DNA from 2 places in the Modestobacter sp. URMC 112 genome. Region 2 is predicted to be linked to the other one. Evidence: predicted binding sites of a transcription regulator. Region 2 holds the regulator's gene; the other holds the start of a gene.
What was found. The regulator LexA, encoded in region 2, represses DNA repair genes until DNA is damaged. The targets are predictions, from matches to a motif close to TCGAACANNTGTTCGA.

Region 1 (7,155 bases), 1.8 Mb from region 2:
CGGCGCAGGCCACGACGACGAGCACCAGGTGGAGCGCGAGCGTCCGCGGCCCGAGGAACCAGGCGGCCGCGACACAGGCGAACAGCATCATCAGCGGTGGGGCGTACAGCAGGGGGTCGGTCGTGGTCAGCGAGATCACGACGTAGACGACGTCACCGATGACCACCAGCGCGGCGGTCTCCCTCGGGCCCACCGCCTGCCGCACCGCGAGGACGACCCCCAGGAGCGCGAGGAGCGCCATGGTCGCCGCGTAGACCGGGCGGGCGACCCCCTCGTGCAGCACCCCGTCGATGAAGAGGTTCATCGCCCCGAGTGCCGACCCGGCCGCCAGAAGCGCAGCCAGGCACCAGGCGGCCAGTCGCTGGTCGCCGAACCGGGCGACCGGGGACGGGTCCGCGGAGAACCGGTCCACCGTCCACACTCCATGCCCCGGGCCGGGCACGCCCCCGCGTGTCATGGACGCAGGATGCCCTGTCCGGAGCCCTCAGTGGGCAGGTCAGTGCATGAAACCTGCATCTCTCGCCTGATCCGGCCGGCGTGGGCCTCGCGGCAGCGTCCGGGCCGCCACCTTCCCGGACGTGTCCCAGCGAGGTGCCCTGGCGGAGGGCGGTTCGGTACCGGCGGTCAAGCGCGCCGTCGCACCTCGTCCGCGGCGCGGACGTGTTCGCCGCGTGCGCTCCGGGACCTCTGGGCCGGCGCGACCTCATGGCCGCTCGGGGGACACAGAGACCGTCCGAGGGCAGGATCGTCGGCCGACCGGGGGCTGCGCAGTACGTTCCGCCGATGTCCACGTCGGCTGTCGCAGTACCCGGGTTCGGAGCCGACGGCTCTGACCCGCCACGGGAGTCCGAGCGCTGGCTGGAGTCGCAGGGGCACCTCCTCCTCCCGGCAGCTCCGGGTTCCAACGAGGCGGAGCTGTTGCATCGACTGCGAGAGCAGGAGCCCGTCCCAGCGGACCTCAGACCAGCAGTGGACGCGCTGGATGCGCAATTGGCGGCGAGCGGACGCCGCCTCCTCGGTCGCACCCACCGGTCGGTGAAGGCCCAAGTGCTGTTCCTCGGCGCCTGCCGGCCGTCAGCCTGACCAGCCTGGCTCTGCGTGCCGTGGGCCGCGCCTTCCGGGACGACGACGTGCGACTGGTGAAAGTGTCGGACTGGACGTTCTACAGGCGGGAGGAGAGCATCCGGGATCTCCTGCCGTACTCCTCCAAGGAGATCGAGATCTCCGTCCGGGTCGGCCTGACAGAGGCGCAGACGCAGCAACTGTCACGGGAGATCGGCGCCAGTGTGGGACGGGACAAGGTCGCCGGCGCGAGCGCCAGGCTCTCCGAGGCGTTTCAACGCACCGTCTCGCTCGAGCTCCGGAGCACCCGCACCGAGACGGACACGATCACGAACGAATCGCCTCGTCCGAGGAGGATCGCCATCTGGCACGTGGTGCACAGGGTGGCGGTCGAGGTCCTCGGCGACGGGGAGCAGGGACTGCGATGGGTCGAGGCAAGCGCCTTCGAACACGTGGTGCCGGGGCACCGGTACTCCGAGCTGGTCACGGACAGGCCGGCAGTCAGCTGAGGCGCCGTCCTGCGAGGTCGGAGACGCGGAGCACGAGCACCTCGGCCGCGGGCGCTGACGACCCGCCGAGCACAGCTGCGCCTGACGATGCTCTGGCGCCGTCGGGGCGGCGCGGTCGATCCCCGGGATGAGTTCTACAGACGTGGGCCGATGAGGATCTCGGTGTCGTCAGGTCGGTAGGTGTGCCATCGGCCACCGGGTGGTCGTTCGACGCGGAAGCCGTGGTGGACCTTGGTGTGTGGAAGGACCACCCCCTCCCCACGACTCGCAAGCTCGCCGCGGGCCCCTGGGGGCGGCCGGGTGGACGTCGCACCAGTGAGTGGGGGCTGAGCAGCCGGCGAACACGCAGGTGCGGTCACGGTGTTCGACGGCGCGGCGGATGTGCGCCGGGACGACCCGTCTGGTGCGGCCGACGTCGAGGGGCAGCCCGTCGGGGTCGAGCACGATCCGGGTGACCTGGGCGTCGCAGGTGAGCCAGCGGGCGCGGGCCGCGCTGAGGGTCTGGTCGAAGCCGGTGGTGGCTGCGCCGGGGCCGTCGCTGGTGTCGAGCAGGTCCTCGGCGGGGAGGGTCAGCACGACGTGCGGCTTGACCGTGCGCAAGAACGGCAGGTTCCCGGCGCCGAGCTGGTTGTCGCACAGCTGGACGAGGGCGTCGGCCAGCTGCTGGGCGCGGGTGCGGGTGTCGCCTTCGGGGCGGGCGGCCTGCACGGTCGACTCCAGCGCGGCCTGCAGCTTCTCCCCGCCTACGACGTCGAGGTCGAACCGGCCGGAGATGCTGCCGTCGGCGTGCTTGGCGATGCTCAGCCGCCGGCCTTCGGTGGGGTCGGGTTCGGGCCCGTCGGGGTCCAGGGTGGCCTGGTACCGCTCCACGGTCTGCTTGAGCGTGTCGTGGGGCTGGGTGGCCGCGACCAGCGCCAGCGCCTGGTCGATCTCGGCCAGGTCGACGTCCTGCTCCGCCGCCGCGGCCAGCCGGTCTGTCGTGGTGATCGAGGCGATCACCGCCACCGCCTCCGCGGTCACCGCACCGGCGGCGAACGCCGCGGCGACCGCGGGCAGGTGCTCCAACGCCCGGCCGGTCCGCACCAGCTGCGACGCGGCGCCCGACGAGAGCCGCCCGTGCCCGCGCGACCAGGACCGCATCGTCCGCATGCCGTCGTGCTCGGACGCCTGGGTGACTTCGCACTTGCGGACCGTGCGGGCCAGCTCGGCATCGATCCGGTTCCGCGCCTCGAGCAGCTCCGCGGTCCGGTCCAGCAGTGCAGGGCCGGCCAGCGAGTCGAGGTCATCGGCGGCGAAGGCGTCCAGTACGGAGGTCAACTCACCCACCGAACACCTCCCACCATCTCGAACGCGTGTTCGAAGACTACCGCGGCGCGAGCGTCGGCGCAAGACAAAAGCGCAGGTCAGACCGTCCCCCAGGCCCCTCGGGCCGCCGGTCGTGGCAGGTCGCGCGCGCCTCTGTGGAGCGCCGTCGCCACCGCGATGCCAGGGTGGAGGCGCAGGCTGGTCCGCACGCACCACCGGAAGGAGCCGACCGTGGCCGATGGACCCTGGTTCTACTGCTTGAAGCACCACGCCGTGGAGGACCGGGACGGGTGCGCCGAGCGCCACCGGCTCGGCCCGTACGACACCCGCGCGGAGGCCGAGCAGGCCCTGCAGAAGGTGGCCGAGCGCAACGAGAAGGCCGACGCCGAGGACCGCGCCTGGTCCGGCGGCGACCGCGACGACTGAGCCGCTGCCCAGCCCGGACGCGTGCGCAGGCATGATCCCCGGTGGACGGGTCGGGAACGCCGGGCCGCCGGGGGACATGGAGACGTCATGAGCGACGGACGCGCGGTCGGTGACCTGGTGGTCGGCGTGCTCGGCGGGACCGGGGCGCAGGGCCGCGGACTCGCCGTCCGGCTGGCTGCCGCGGGGCAACGGGTGCTGCTCGGGTCGCGGGACGCCGACCGGGCCGCCGAGGTGGCCGCCACGGTGACGGCCCGGTCCTCCGCGGCGGCCGGTGGGGTCGAGACGTCGGTGCAGGGCGGCTCGAACACCGACGTCGCCGGTGCCGCGGACCTGGTGATCGTCGCCGTCCCGTACGCCGGGCACGCCGAGACGCTTGCCGAGCTGGCCACGCCGCTGGCGGGCAAGGTCGTCGTCGACTGCGTGGTGCCGATGGGCTGGGACGAGCTCGGCGCCTACGTGCTCGACGTCCCCGACGGCAGCGTGTGCCAGCAGGCGGCCGCGCTGCTGCCCGACAGCTCCGTGGTCGGCGCCTTCCACCACCTGTCCGCGGTCACCCTGGAGGACCTCTCGCTGCCCACCCTGGACGGCGACGTCCTGGTGGTCGGCGACTCGCGGGAGGCCACCGACCTGGTGCAGGCGCTGGCCGGCCGGCTCCCGGGCATGCGCGGGGTCTACGCCGGGCGGCTGCGCAACGCCCGCCAGGTCGAGGCACTGACCATCAACCTGGTGTCGGTCAACCGCCGCTACAAGGCCCACGCCGGGATCCGCATCACCGACGTGTGAAGGACCACCCTTCCCCCCACCGCTCGCAAGCTCGCGGCGGGACCCTGCAGCGGGGCCATCAGGGCTGGCGGTGGGACCCTGTAGCGGGCCTGAGGGCTCAGCTGATCTGCGCGAGCAGCCAGGTGGAGTCCTCGTTGCGCCACCACTCGGCGATGCGCCCGTCGGCGACCCGGTAGACGTCGGTCCCGCTCCAGCGCACCGGGCGGCCGGTCGCGGGGACGCCGGCCAGCTCGGCCGAGTGCGTCCCGGTGGCCGTCCAGCGGGTCGCCACCAGGTCGCCCTCGGCGATCACCTCGTCGAGGACGACGTGCAGGTCGGGGAGCGCGGTGTGGAACCGCCGGAACGCCGTCCGCAGCTCGTCGATGCCCTGGGTGTCCGGCGCACTGCCCGGCGTCCCGGGGTGCACCCGCACGTCCGCGGCGACGTACCGCTCCAGCAGCTCGGCCCGGTCGCGGTTCACGCACTCGTCGACCAGCCCTCGGACGACGGCCTTGCGGTCCTCGATGCCCATGGTCCACCGTCCCACCCGCCCGGCCGCCGCGGCAGTCCCCGGTGACCGGAGCGGGAGCAGACTGGGAGCGTGCTGCTCGCACACGCGGTCGCCGTCGTGCACGCCGCCGCCGTCGTCCTGATGCTGACCGGCGCGCTGGTCGCGCTGCGGCTGCCGCGGATCCTGCTGGTGCACGTCCCGCTCAGCGCGGCGATCCTCGGCGTCGCACTGGCCGGTGCCGACTGCCCGCTGACCACGCTGGAGGAAGCCCTGCGCGAGCGGGCCGGCGGCCCGGACCTGCACGGCGGCTTCCTCGGGCACCACCTGCTCGGCCCGCTGGGCGTCGACTTCGCCTCGCCGGCCACCCAGGCGTGCATCGTCGCCGTCGCGGTGCTGCCCAACGCGCTGGGCTACGGCCTGCTGGCGGCCCGCCGGCTGCGCCCGGCCGCGAGCTGAGGACTACTCGAACGAGTGCTCGGGACCGGGGAAGCTCCCGCCGCGCACCTCGGTGGCGAACTCCTGGGCCGCGCTCAGCAGCTGGCCGCGGAGGTCGGCGTACTTCTTCACGAACTTCGGCACCCGCCCCGAGGTCATGCCCGCCATGTCCGGCCACACCAGCACCTGGGCGTCGCAGTCGACGCCGGCGCCGATCCCGACGGTGGGGATCGCCAGCGCCTTGGTCACCTGGCCGGCGACGTCGGCCGGCACCATCTCCAGGACGACGGCGAACGCCCCGGCGTCCTGGACGGCGTGCGCGTCGGTGAGCAGCTGCTCGGCCCCGGCGCCGCGGCCCTGCACCCGGAACCCGCCGAGCGCGTGCTCGCTCTGCGGCGTGAACCCGATGTGCGCCATCACCGGGACGCCGTTCTCCGTGAGCTTGGCAATCTGCGGGGCCACCCGGGCGCCGCCCTCGAGCTTGACCGCCTGCGCGCCCCCCTCCTTCATCATCCGGACGGCGGTGCCGAAGGCCTGCTCCGGCGACATCTCGTAGCTGCCGAACGGCAGGTCGGCCACGACCAGCGCGCGCCTGGTCGAGCGGGTGACCGCCTTGGTCATCAGCAGCAGGTCGTCGACGGTCACCGGCACCGTGGAGGTGTGCCCGAGGACGACGTTGCCCGCGGAGTCACCGACCAGCAGCACCGGGATGCCGGCCTCCTCGAACACCGCGGCGGCGTAGGTGTCGTAGGCGGTGAGCATCGCCCACCTCTCCCCGCGCTCCTTGGCCTGCTGCAGGTGGTGCACCCGCACCCGGGCGGTGGAGCCGCCGCCGTACAGAACGCTCTCCGTCATGCCTGGGCCGCCCCTTCGCGGATGCTGGGCAGGGTCTCCCGCCAGCGGTTGGTGACCGGCAGGCGCCGGTCCCGACCGAACGCCTTCAGCGAGATCTTGGTCCCCGGCGCGGACTGGCGGCGCTTGAACTCGGTCGTGTCCACCAGCCGCAGCACCCGGGCCACCACCTCGGGGTCGTGCCCGCGTTCCAGCAGCTGCGCGAGGCCGAGGTCCCGGTCGACGTAGTCGGTGACGACGGCGTCGAGCTCCTCGTAGGAGGGCAGCGAGTCCGAGTCCTGCTGGCCCGGGGCGAGCTCGGCCGACGGCGGCTTGTCGATGGAGTTCTTGGGGATCGGCTCGGTCTCCCCGCGCTCCCGCGCCCAGGCGTTGCGCCACCGGGAGAGGTCCCACACCAGCGTCTTCAGCACGTCCTTGATCGGGGCGAACCCGCCGGCCGCGTCGCCGTAGAGCGTCGAGTACCCCACGGCCACCTCGCTCTTGTTGCTGGTGGCCAGCAGCAGGTGGCCGTGCTGGTTGGACAGCCCCATCAGCAGCGTGCCGCGCACCCGGGCCTGCAGGTTCTCCGCGGCGACGCCGGTGAGCTCCACCGAGCTGCGGTAGGCGTCCACCATCGGGGCGATCGGGACGACGGAGTAGCGCAGCCCCAGCCGGGCCGCGGAGTCCGCCGCGTCGGCCAGCGAGTGCTCGCTGGAGTACTCCGAGGGCAGCGCGACCGCGTACACCCGGTCGGCGCCCAGCGCGTCCACGGCCAGGGCGGCGACCAGCGCGGAGTCGATGCCGCCGGAGAGGCCGAAGACCACCGAGGGCATGCCGTTCTTGTCGATGAAGTCGCGCAGCCCCAGGACGAGGGCCCGCCACACCTCCTCGAGGTCGGCGAGCGGCTCGGCGACCGTGCCCGGCTGCGGGTCGAAGGAGGGCACGGGGGAGTCCGACAGCACGTGCCGGGTGACGGTCAGCGGGCCGATCCGGCCCTCCCGTCGCTCGGGCACCGTGGCCGGGTCGATCGTCAGGTCCACGGTCTGCAGGTGCTCGACGAACTGCGGGGCCCGGGCCAGCAGCGTCCCGTCGGGGGCCACGGCGAGGGAGTCGCCGTCGAAGACGAGCTCGTCCTGGCCGCCCACCTGGTTGCAGTAGACGATGGTGGCCCGGGCCTCCGCCGCGCGGCGCTGCACCAGCGGGAGCCGGAGGTCGTCCTTGGCCCGCTCGTAGGGCGAGGCGTTGGGCGACACGACCAGGTCCACCCCGGCCTGGCCGGCGACCCCGCACGGACCGCCCTCGACCCAGAGGTCC
Region 2 (7,155 bases):
CCCGTCGGCCGCCCGTCGGCCCGGCGCGCGGACCCGGTCATCGGCACCGGCCGCCCACCGTGGTGGCTGGTGGTCGCGGCCGCCGTGCTGGCCACCGGCGTGACGATCGACCTGCTCAGCCGCGGCTGGCTCGAGCGGATGGACCTGCAGGTCTCCGAGGTGGTGAGCGCCTGGGACCTGCGCGACTCCGACGCCTACTGGCCGGTCTGGGCCTTCACCCAGGCGGGCGGACGCGGCTTCATCCTCATCGTGCTGGCCGCCCTGGTCGGCTGGCTGGCCTGGCGGCGGCGCACCCTGGTCCCGCTGGTCCGGGTGGTGGCCGCGCTGGTGCTCCTGACGACCGTCGTCTACGCCTTCAAGTACGGCACCGGACGCACCGCGCCGGCCTACCCCGGCTCCTTCTTCCACCGCGACGGCGCCAGCTACCCCTCCGGGCACGTGGCCAACGCCGTGCTGATGTGGGGTGTCGCGCGCTGGCAGGTGGTGGAGTACGGGTTGTCCGAGCGGCTGCAGCGGGCCGCCTGGGCGGTGAGCCTGCTGGGGCCGGTGGCCACAGGAGTGGCCATGGTGGCCCTGGACTTCCACTGGGTCACCGACGCGGTCGTCGGCGCCGCCGTCGGCATCCTGCTGTTGGGCGTGGTGCACCTGCTCGACCAGCAGGTGCTGTCACGCTGGGCCGGTGCCCGAGCAGGCCGTTCACCGGCGTGACCAGGCCGGTCGCCGACGGCGCACCGGTCCGGTGCTGGCCGCCGTCCCGCTCGCGCTCACCTGGGCGGTGCTCCCGGCCCTCCCCGCCGGCGCGGAGACGACCGCCGGCGCCACGGGGGCCTTCGGGGCTCCGGTGACCCGGTGCGAGATCGGCGACCCCCGGCTGCCGGAGATCTCCGGGCTGACCACCGCCGGGGCGACGCTGCTGGCGATGAACGACGGCGGCGCGCAGGCCGAGGTGTTCGCCCTCGACGCCTCCTGCGCGGTCGGTGAGGTGCGCTCGGCGCCGATCGACCCGTACGACCCCGAGGACCTCGCCCTGGCCGCGGACGGCACCCTCTGGCTGGCCGACATCGGGGACAACCAGGCCAGTCGGCAGACGGTGGCCCTGATCGGGCTCCGGCCCGACGGCGCCAGCACCATCACCCGGCTGACCTACCCCGACGGGCCGCACGACGCCGAGGCGCTGCTGCTGGCGCCGGACGGGACGCCGTACCTGGTGACCAAGGAGGTGCTGGGCGCCAGCGGTGTCTACCGGCCGGAGACACCGCTCGCCGACGGGGCGACGCTGCCGATGGCCAAGGTCGCCGACCTCGGCTTCACCCTCACCGGCACACCGGGCGGACCGGTCGGCCGGGCCGGCCAGCTGATGGTCACCGGGGGAGCGGTCTCGGCGGACGGGCAGCGGCTGGCGCTGCGCACCTACACCGACGCCTACGTCTGGCCGCTGGCCGACTCCGACGTCGTCGGGGCCCTCCAAGGGGCTCCGGTCCGGGTCGCGCTGCCCGAGGCTCCCCAAGGGGAGGCGATCAGCTTCGACGCCGACAGCCGCGGCCTGCTGGTCGCCGGCGAGGGACTGCCGTCGGCGGTGACCGCGGTGCCCTTCGACGCGGCGGCGGTCCCGGTCGCCCCGGCCGGCGCGAGCGACCCGGCGGCCGGGGCGGTGGCGGTTACCCCGGCGCCCACCGAGGTGTCGGCCGTGGTGGCCGGCGTCATCGCCGCACTGGTCGCGACCGTCGTGGTGTGGATCTGGGGCCGGCTGCGCCGGTTCGGCTGACCCACCCGCCGGGACCTGTGCCGCCCCACCGCCTCGTCCGTGCCCCGTCCTCAACTGCGGTGCCGGTCGGCACCCGCCGTCCGGTCCGGCCCGCACCGAGGGGTGGGCAGGCCGGACCGGACGCGGGTCAGAGGCGGCGCAGCACGGTGACGACCCGACCGAGCACGGTGGCGTCGTCGCCCGGGATGGGCTCGTACGCGGGGTTGTGCGGCAGCAGCCAGACGTGGCCGTCGCGGCGCTTGTAGGTCTTCACGGTCGCCTCGCCGTCGATCATGGCCGCGACGATCTCGCCGTTCTCCGCGGTCGGCTGCTGGCGCACCACCACCCAGTCGCCGTCGCAGATGGCGGCCTCCACCATGGAGTCACCGGTCACCTTCAGCATGAAGAGCGTGCCGTCGCCGACCAGCTCGCGGGGGAGCGGGAAGACGTCCTCGACCGCCTGCTCGGCGAGCACCGGCCCACCGGCGGCGATCCGGCCCACCATCGGCACGTAGGTCGGGACCGGCGCCGGGGCCTCGTCCGTGCCGGCCGCTGCCGCAGCGGTGCCGACGGCCGGTGCGTCGCCCGGGACCTCGCCCGGGAGCCGGACGTCGAGCGCCCGCGGTCGGTTGGGGTCGCGGCGCAGCCAGCCCTTGCGCTGCAGGACCGAGAGCTGGTGGGCGACCGAGGAGGCGGACGACAGCCCGACGGCCTCGCCGATCTCCCGTACCGAGGGCGGGTAGCCGCGCCGCTCGATGGAGTCGCGGATGACCTCGAGCACCCGGCGCTGGCGCTGCGTCAGCCCGTCGCCGGACTCACCCCGGTCCGGGAACTCGCGCACGGTGCCCCCGTCGTCCCCCGCGGTCTGCTGGCCCGCCCGCTTGCGCCGGGACGTGCCCGCCGAGCCGCCGGGTGTCCCGTTGTCGACCGCCATGTGTCCCCCTCGCCCGGTTGTCCGGGCACGTCGTCCGCGCACCCTTGATCGACACGGACAGTAGCGCCTCCGACGGCCCGTTTCAAACACTTGTTCGAAGCAGACCCGTGTCGCGGTGGATCCGTCGGCGTCCTGCGGTAGACATCGGTCGGCACCCCGGTCGAACACGCGTTCGACCACGTCAGCGGTGCCGGGATGCGAGGAGCGGGTCCGATGGCGAGTGTGCAGCTCAGTGACCGACCGGTCGTCCGGCGCGGGTCCGGGGGGCGCCGACGGGTTGCCGGGGCGGCGCCGCGGGCGGCCGTGGTGCCGATCTCGGCGGCGCGCAGCCGGGCGGTCCCGTCAGCGGAGGCCAGGCGGGCGGCGGGGGTCCGTGCGCCGGGTTCGGCGCCCGGGCGGGCTGCCGGGCTCCGCCCCGCGGGGCCGGCGCCGCTGCCGGGCGGAGTGACCGCTGCCCGGGCCGGTCGGGTCGGGGTCGCGCCCGCGCGCCGGGTCGGCGCCCCCGGGCCGGCCCGCGGCCTGGCCCCGCTGCGACTGACCCGACGAGGCCGCCGGGTGGTGGCCGCGCTGTCCGTGGCCGCCGGGATCGCCGTCGCGCTCGCGGCCACCGCCGTGGTCGGCGGGAGTCCGGGAGGGCTCCAGCCCGTGGGGGACAGCAGCGTCGTGGTGCGGTCCGGGGACACCCTGTGGTCGATCGCCGGGGACGTGGCGCCGGAGGAGGACCGCCGGGCCGTCGTGGACGCCATCGTCGAGGTGAACGACCTGGACGGCGTGGGGATCGTGCCGGGCCAGCTGCTGCAGCTGCCCTGAGTCCTGCGGCTCCGCCGGGCCGCGGGTTCGCCTGCCCCTCCCCGCAGCGCCGGGTCGTCCGGTACTGCCGGGTCCGCCGGCGGGCCTCGTCGGCGGGTCGACCGACCTCCGCCGACGAGTCGTACTGCAGCGCCGTCCCGTGTCGACCCGGGTCCCGTCGACTCGTCCCCCCGGTCGGCCCGGCCGCCGGCGGGTCGGTGGGGCTCCATGGCCGCCCCCACCTGCCACGGAGCGCCGTGGCGCCGCTGTCCCGGCTCGTCCCAGGCCTGTGACGGGAGGGGTGGATCGGTCGGCCGGGTCGGCCGGGAAGACGACACGCCCTGCAGCGCTTGCACACCTATAGGGGTGGACGTACGGTCCAACCACAACATCTAGTAGTTACACGGATGTAGGGCATCCACAGCCGATCCCCACGTTCTCCCCTGGACGTCCACCGGATGTCCCCGGGTGGGTCCACAGGGCGGCTGCGGGGACCCGGCGGGGGCGGCGGTGCAGGAAGCCGTCGTCCCACCGGTCGCGACACGTCGGAGAGGAGGTGCACGGCGCATGCGTTGCCCCTTCTGTCACAACCCGGACAGCCGGGTCGTCGACTCCCGGGAGACCGACGAGGGCTCGACCACGCGGCGCCGGCGCGCCTGCCCCGGCTGCGGTCGGCGGTTCACCACCGTCGAGGAGGCAGTCCTCGCGGTCGTCAAGCGCAGCGGGGTGAGCGAGCCGTTCGACCGCGCCAAGGTCGTCGCGGGTGTCCGCCGGGCCTGCCAGGGCCGGCCGGTCGGGGAGGACCAGCTGGCCCTGCTCGCCCAGCGCGTCGAGGACGCCGTCCGGGCCACCGGCTCGGCCGAGGTCCCGAGCCACGAGGTGGGCCTGGCGATCCTCCGCCCGCTGCGTGAGCTGGACGAGGTGGCCTACCTCCGCTTCGCCAGCGTGTACCGCGCCTTCGACTCGGTCGAGGACTTCGAGAAGGAGATCGCGGAGCTCCGCGCCCGGCACCTGCCGGGCGGCACGCCACCCCTCCCCGGCCTGCCGCCGGACCCGCCGGTGCGCCGGCGGGGCGCCGGGCGGAACCCGTCCACCGCGGGTGCGGGGTGACCCGACGGAACTGTCAGCACCGACCGGTACCAAGGCACCAGCGCAGCACCTCGCGCGGCTCTTCCCCAGCCGCCGTCCGCACCAGCCGAGCGAACACGACCAGGGAGAGCTCCACGTCATGACCGAGACCACCGATCGCCTCGCCGCCACCCGCGCCCGCCGCAGTGGGGGCAAGGCGCCCAACCGCGCGAAGGCGCTCAAGGTCAAGCGCGTGTACACGACGCCCGGGGTGCACCCCTACGACGAGGTGACCTGGGAGCGCCGCGACGTCGTGATGACCAACTGGCGCGACGGGTCGGTCAACTTCGAGCAGCGGGGCGTCGAGTTCCCGGCCGAGTGGAGCGTCAACGCCACCAACATCGTCACCACCAAGTACTTCCGGGGGGCCGTCGGCACCCCGCAGCGCGAGACGAGCCTGCGCCAGCTGATCGACCGGGTGGTCCTCACCTACGGCGCGGCCGGCCGCGAGCACGACTACTTCGCGAGCGAGGGCGACGCCGAGGTCTTCGAGCACGAGCTCACCTGGATGCTGTTGCACCAGGTGTTCAGCTTCAACTCGCCCGTCTGGTTCAACGTCGGCACCGCGTCGCCGCAGCAGGTCAGCGCCTGCTTCATCCTCGCCGTCGACGACACGATGGACTCGATCCTGAACTGGTACCGGGAAGAGGGCCTGATCTTCAAGGGCGGCTCGGGCGCCGGGCTGAACCTCTCGCGCATCCGTTCCTCGAAGGAGCTGCTGTCCTCGGGCGGGACGGCCTCGGGCCCGGTGTCCTTCATGCGCGGCGCCGACGCCTCCGCCGGCACCATCAAGTCCGGTGGCGCCACCCGGCGCGCGGCGAAGATGGTCGTCCTGGACATCGACCACCCCGACATCGAGGAGTTCGTCGAGACCAAGGCGCGCGAGGAGGACAAGATCCGCGCGCTGCGGGACGCCGGGTACGACATGGACCTCGGCGGCAAGGACATCACCAGCGTCCAGTACCAGAACGCCAACAACTCCGTGCGCGTCAACGAGGAGTTCATGCGGGCGGTCGAGGAGGGCCGCGAGTTCGGGCTCCGGGCCCGCTCGGACGGCTCGGTCATCGACACCGTGGACGCCCGGAGCCTGTTCCGCAAGGTCACCCAGGCGGCGTGGGAGTGCGCCGACCCGGGCATCCAGTACGACGACATCATCAACGACTGGCACACCAACCCCGAGACGGGGCGGATCAACGCCTCGAACCCCTGCTCGGAGTACATGAGCCTGGACAACAGCTCGTGCAACCTGGCGTCGCTGAACCTGATGAAGTTCCTGAAGGACGACGGCACGTTCGACGCCAAGACCTTCGTCAAGGCCGTCGAGCTGGTCATCACCGCGATGGACATCTCCATCTGCTTCGCCGACTTCCCGACCGACCCGATCGGCGAGACCACCCGGGCCTACCGGCAGCTCGGCATCGGCTACGCCAACCTGGGCGCGCTGCTCATGGCCACCGGCCACGCCTACGACTCCCGGGGCGGGCAGACCCTGGCCGCGGCGATCACCTCGCTGATGACCGGCACCGCCTACCGGCGCTCCGCCGAGCTCGCCGGCGTCGTCGGTGCCTACGACGGCTTTGCCCGCAACGCCGACGCCCACGCCCGGGTGATGCGCAAGCACGCCGCCGCCAACGACGCGATCCGCCCGGTCGGCGCCGACGACGCCGACGTCCTCAAGCTCGCCACCGCGCAGTGGCAGGAGTGCCTGGCCGTCGGGGCGGAGAACGGCTGGCGCAACGCCCAGGCCTCCGTGCTGGCCCCCACCGGGACCATCGGCTTCATGATGGACTGCGACACGACCGGCATCGAGCCGGACTTCTCGCTGGTCAAGTTCAAGAAGCTGGTCGGCGGCGGGTCCATGCAGATCGTCAACCAGACGGTCCCGCGGGCGCTGCGCAGCCTGGGCTATCAGGACGAGCAGGTCGAGGCCATCGTCGAGTACATCGCCGAGCACGGGCACGTCGTGGACGCGCCCACCCTGCGCCCGGAGCACTACGAGGTCTTCGACTGCGCGATGGGGGAGCGGGCCATCTCCCCGATGGGCCACGTCCGGATGATGGCCGCGGTGCAGCCGTTCATCTCCGGCGCCATCAGCAAGACGGTCAACATGCCGGAGACGGCGACCGTCGAGGACGTGGAGAACATCTACTTCCAGGGCTGGAAGATGGGCCTCAAGGCGCTGGCCATCTACCGCGACAACTGCAAGGTCGGCCAGCCGCTGTCCGGCGGCAAGGGCAAGAACGACGGCACCAAGGCCGAGGCCCCGGTCGCCGAGGCCGCCGCGCCGTCGGCGCTGTCGCACCCGGTGCGCAAGCGGCTGCCCAAGAAGCGGACCAGCGTCACCACGTCCTTCAGCGTCGCCGGCGCCGAGGGCTACATGACCGCCGGGATGTACGAGGACGGCAGCCTGGGTGAGGTCTTCCTCAAGCTGGGCAAGCAGGGCTCGACCCTGGCCGGGGTGATGGACGCCTTCTCGATCGGCATCTCCCTCGCCCTGCAGCACGGTGTGCCGCTGGAGACCTACATCCAGAAGTTCACCAACATGCGGTTCGAGCCGGCC

Region 1: ACWIX6_RS15335 (DUF222 domain-containing protein) is a predicted target of LexA. The motif match lies at 2,916-2,931, and genes of this name have one in related genera.

What each region holds. Positions count from the first base shown of each region.
Region 1 covers NZ_CP199957.1:3,261,350-3,268,504, reverse strand. Annotated here, with positions in the region: gene ACWIX6_RS15345 (GGDEF domain-containing protein) at 1-412, opposite strand, end outside; gene ACWIX6_RS15340 (hypothetical protein) at 1,104-1,571, shown strand; gene ACWIX6_RS15335 (DUF222 domain-containing protein) at 1,740-2,897, opposite strand; gene ACWIX6_RS15330 (hypothetical protein) at 3,108-3,302, shown strand; gene npdG (NADPH-dependent F420 reductase) at 3,390-4,085, shown strand; gene ACWIX6_RS15320 (ester cyclase) at 4,183-4,596, opposite strand; gene ACWIX6_RS15315 (DUF2784 domain-containing protein) at 4,666-5,031, shown strand; gene panB (3-methyl-2-oxobutanoate hydroxymethyltransferase) at 5,035-5,865, opposite strand; gene ACWIX6_RS15305 (NAD+ synthase) at 5,862-7,155, opposite strand, start outside.
Region 2 covers NZ_CP199957.1:1,416,791-1,423,945, forward strand. Annotated here, with positions in the region: gene ACWIX6_RS06760 (phosphatase PAP2 family protein) at 1-708, shown strand, start outside; gene ACWIX6_RS06765 (hypothetical protein) at 680-1,765, shown strand; gene lexA (transcriptional repressor LexA) at 1,893-2,678, opposite strand; gene ACWIX6_RS06775 (LysM peptidoglycan-binding domain-containing protein) at 3,123-3,488, shown strand; gene nrdR (transcriptional regulator NrdR) at 4,035-4,577, shown strand; gene ACWIX6_RS06785 (vitamin B12-dependent ribonucleotide reductase) at 4,696-7,155, shown strand, end outside.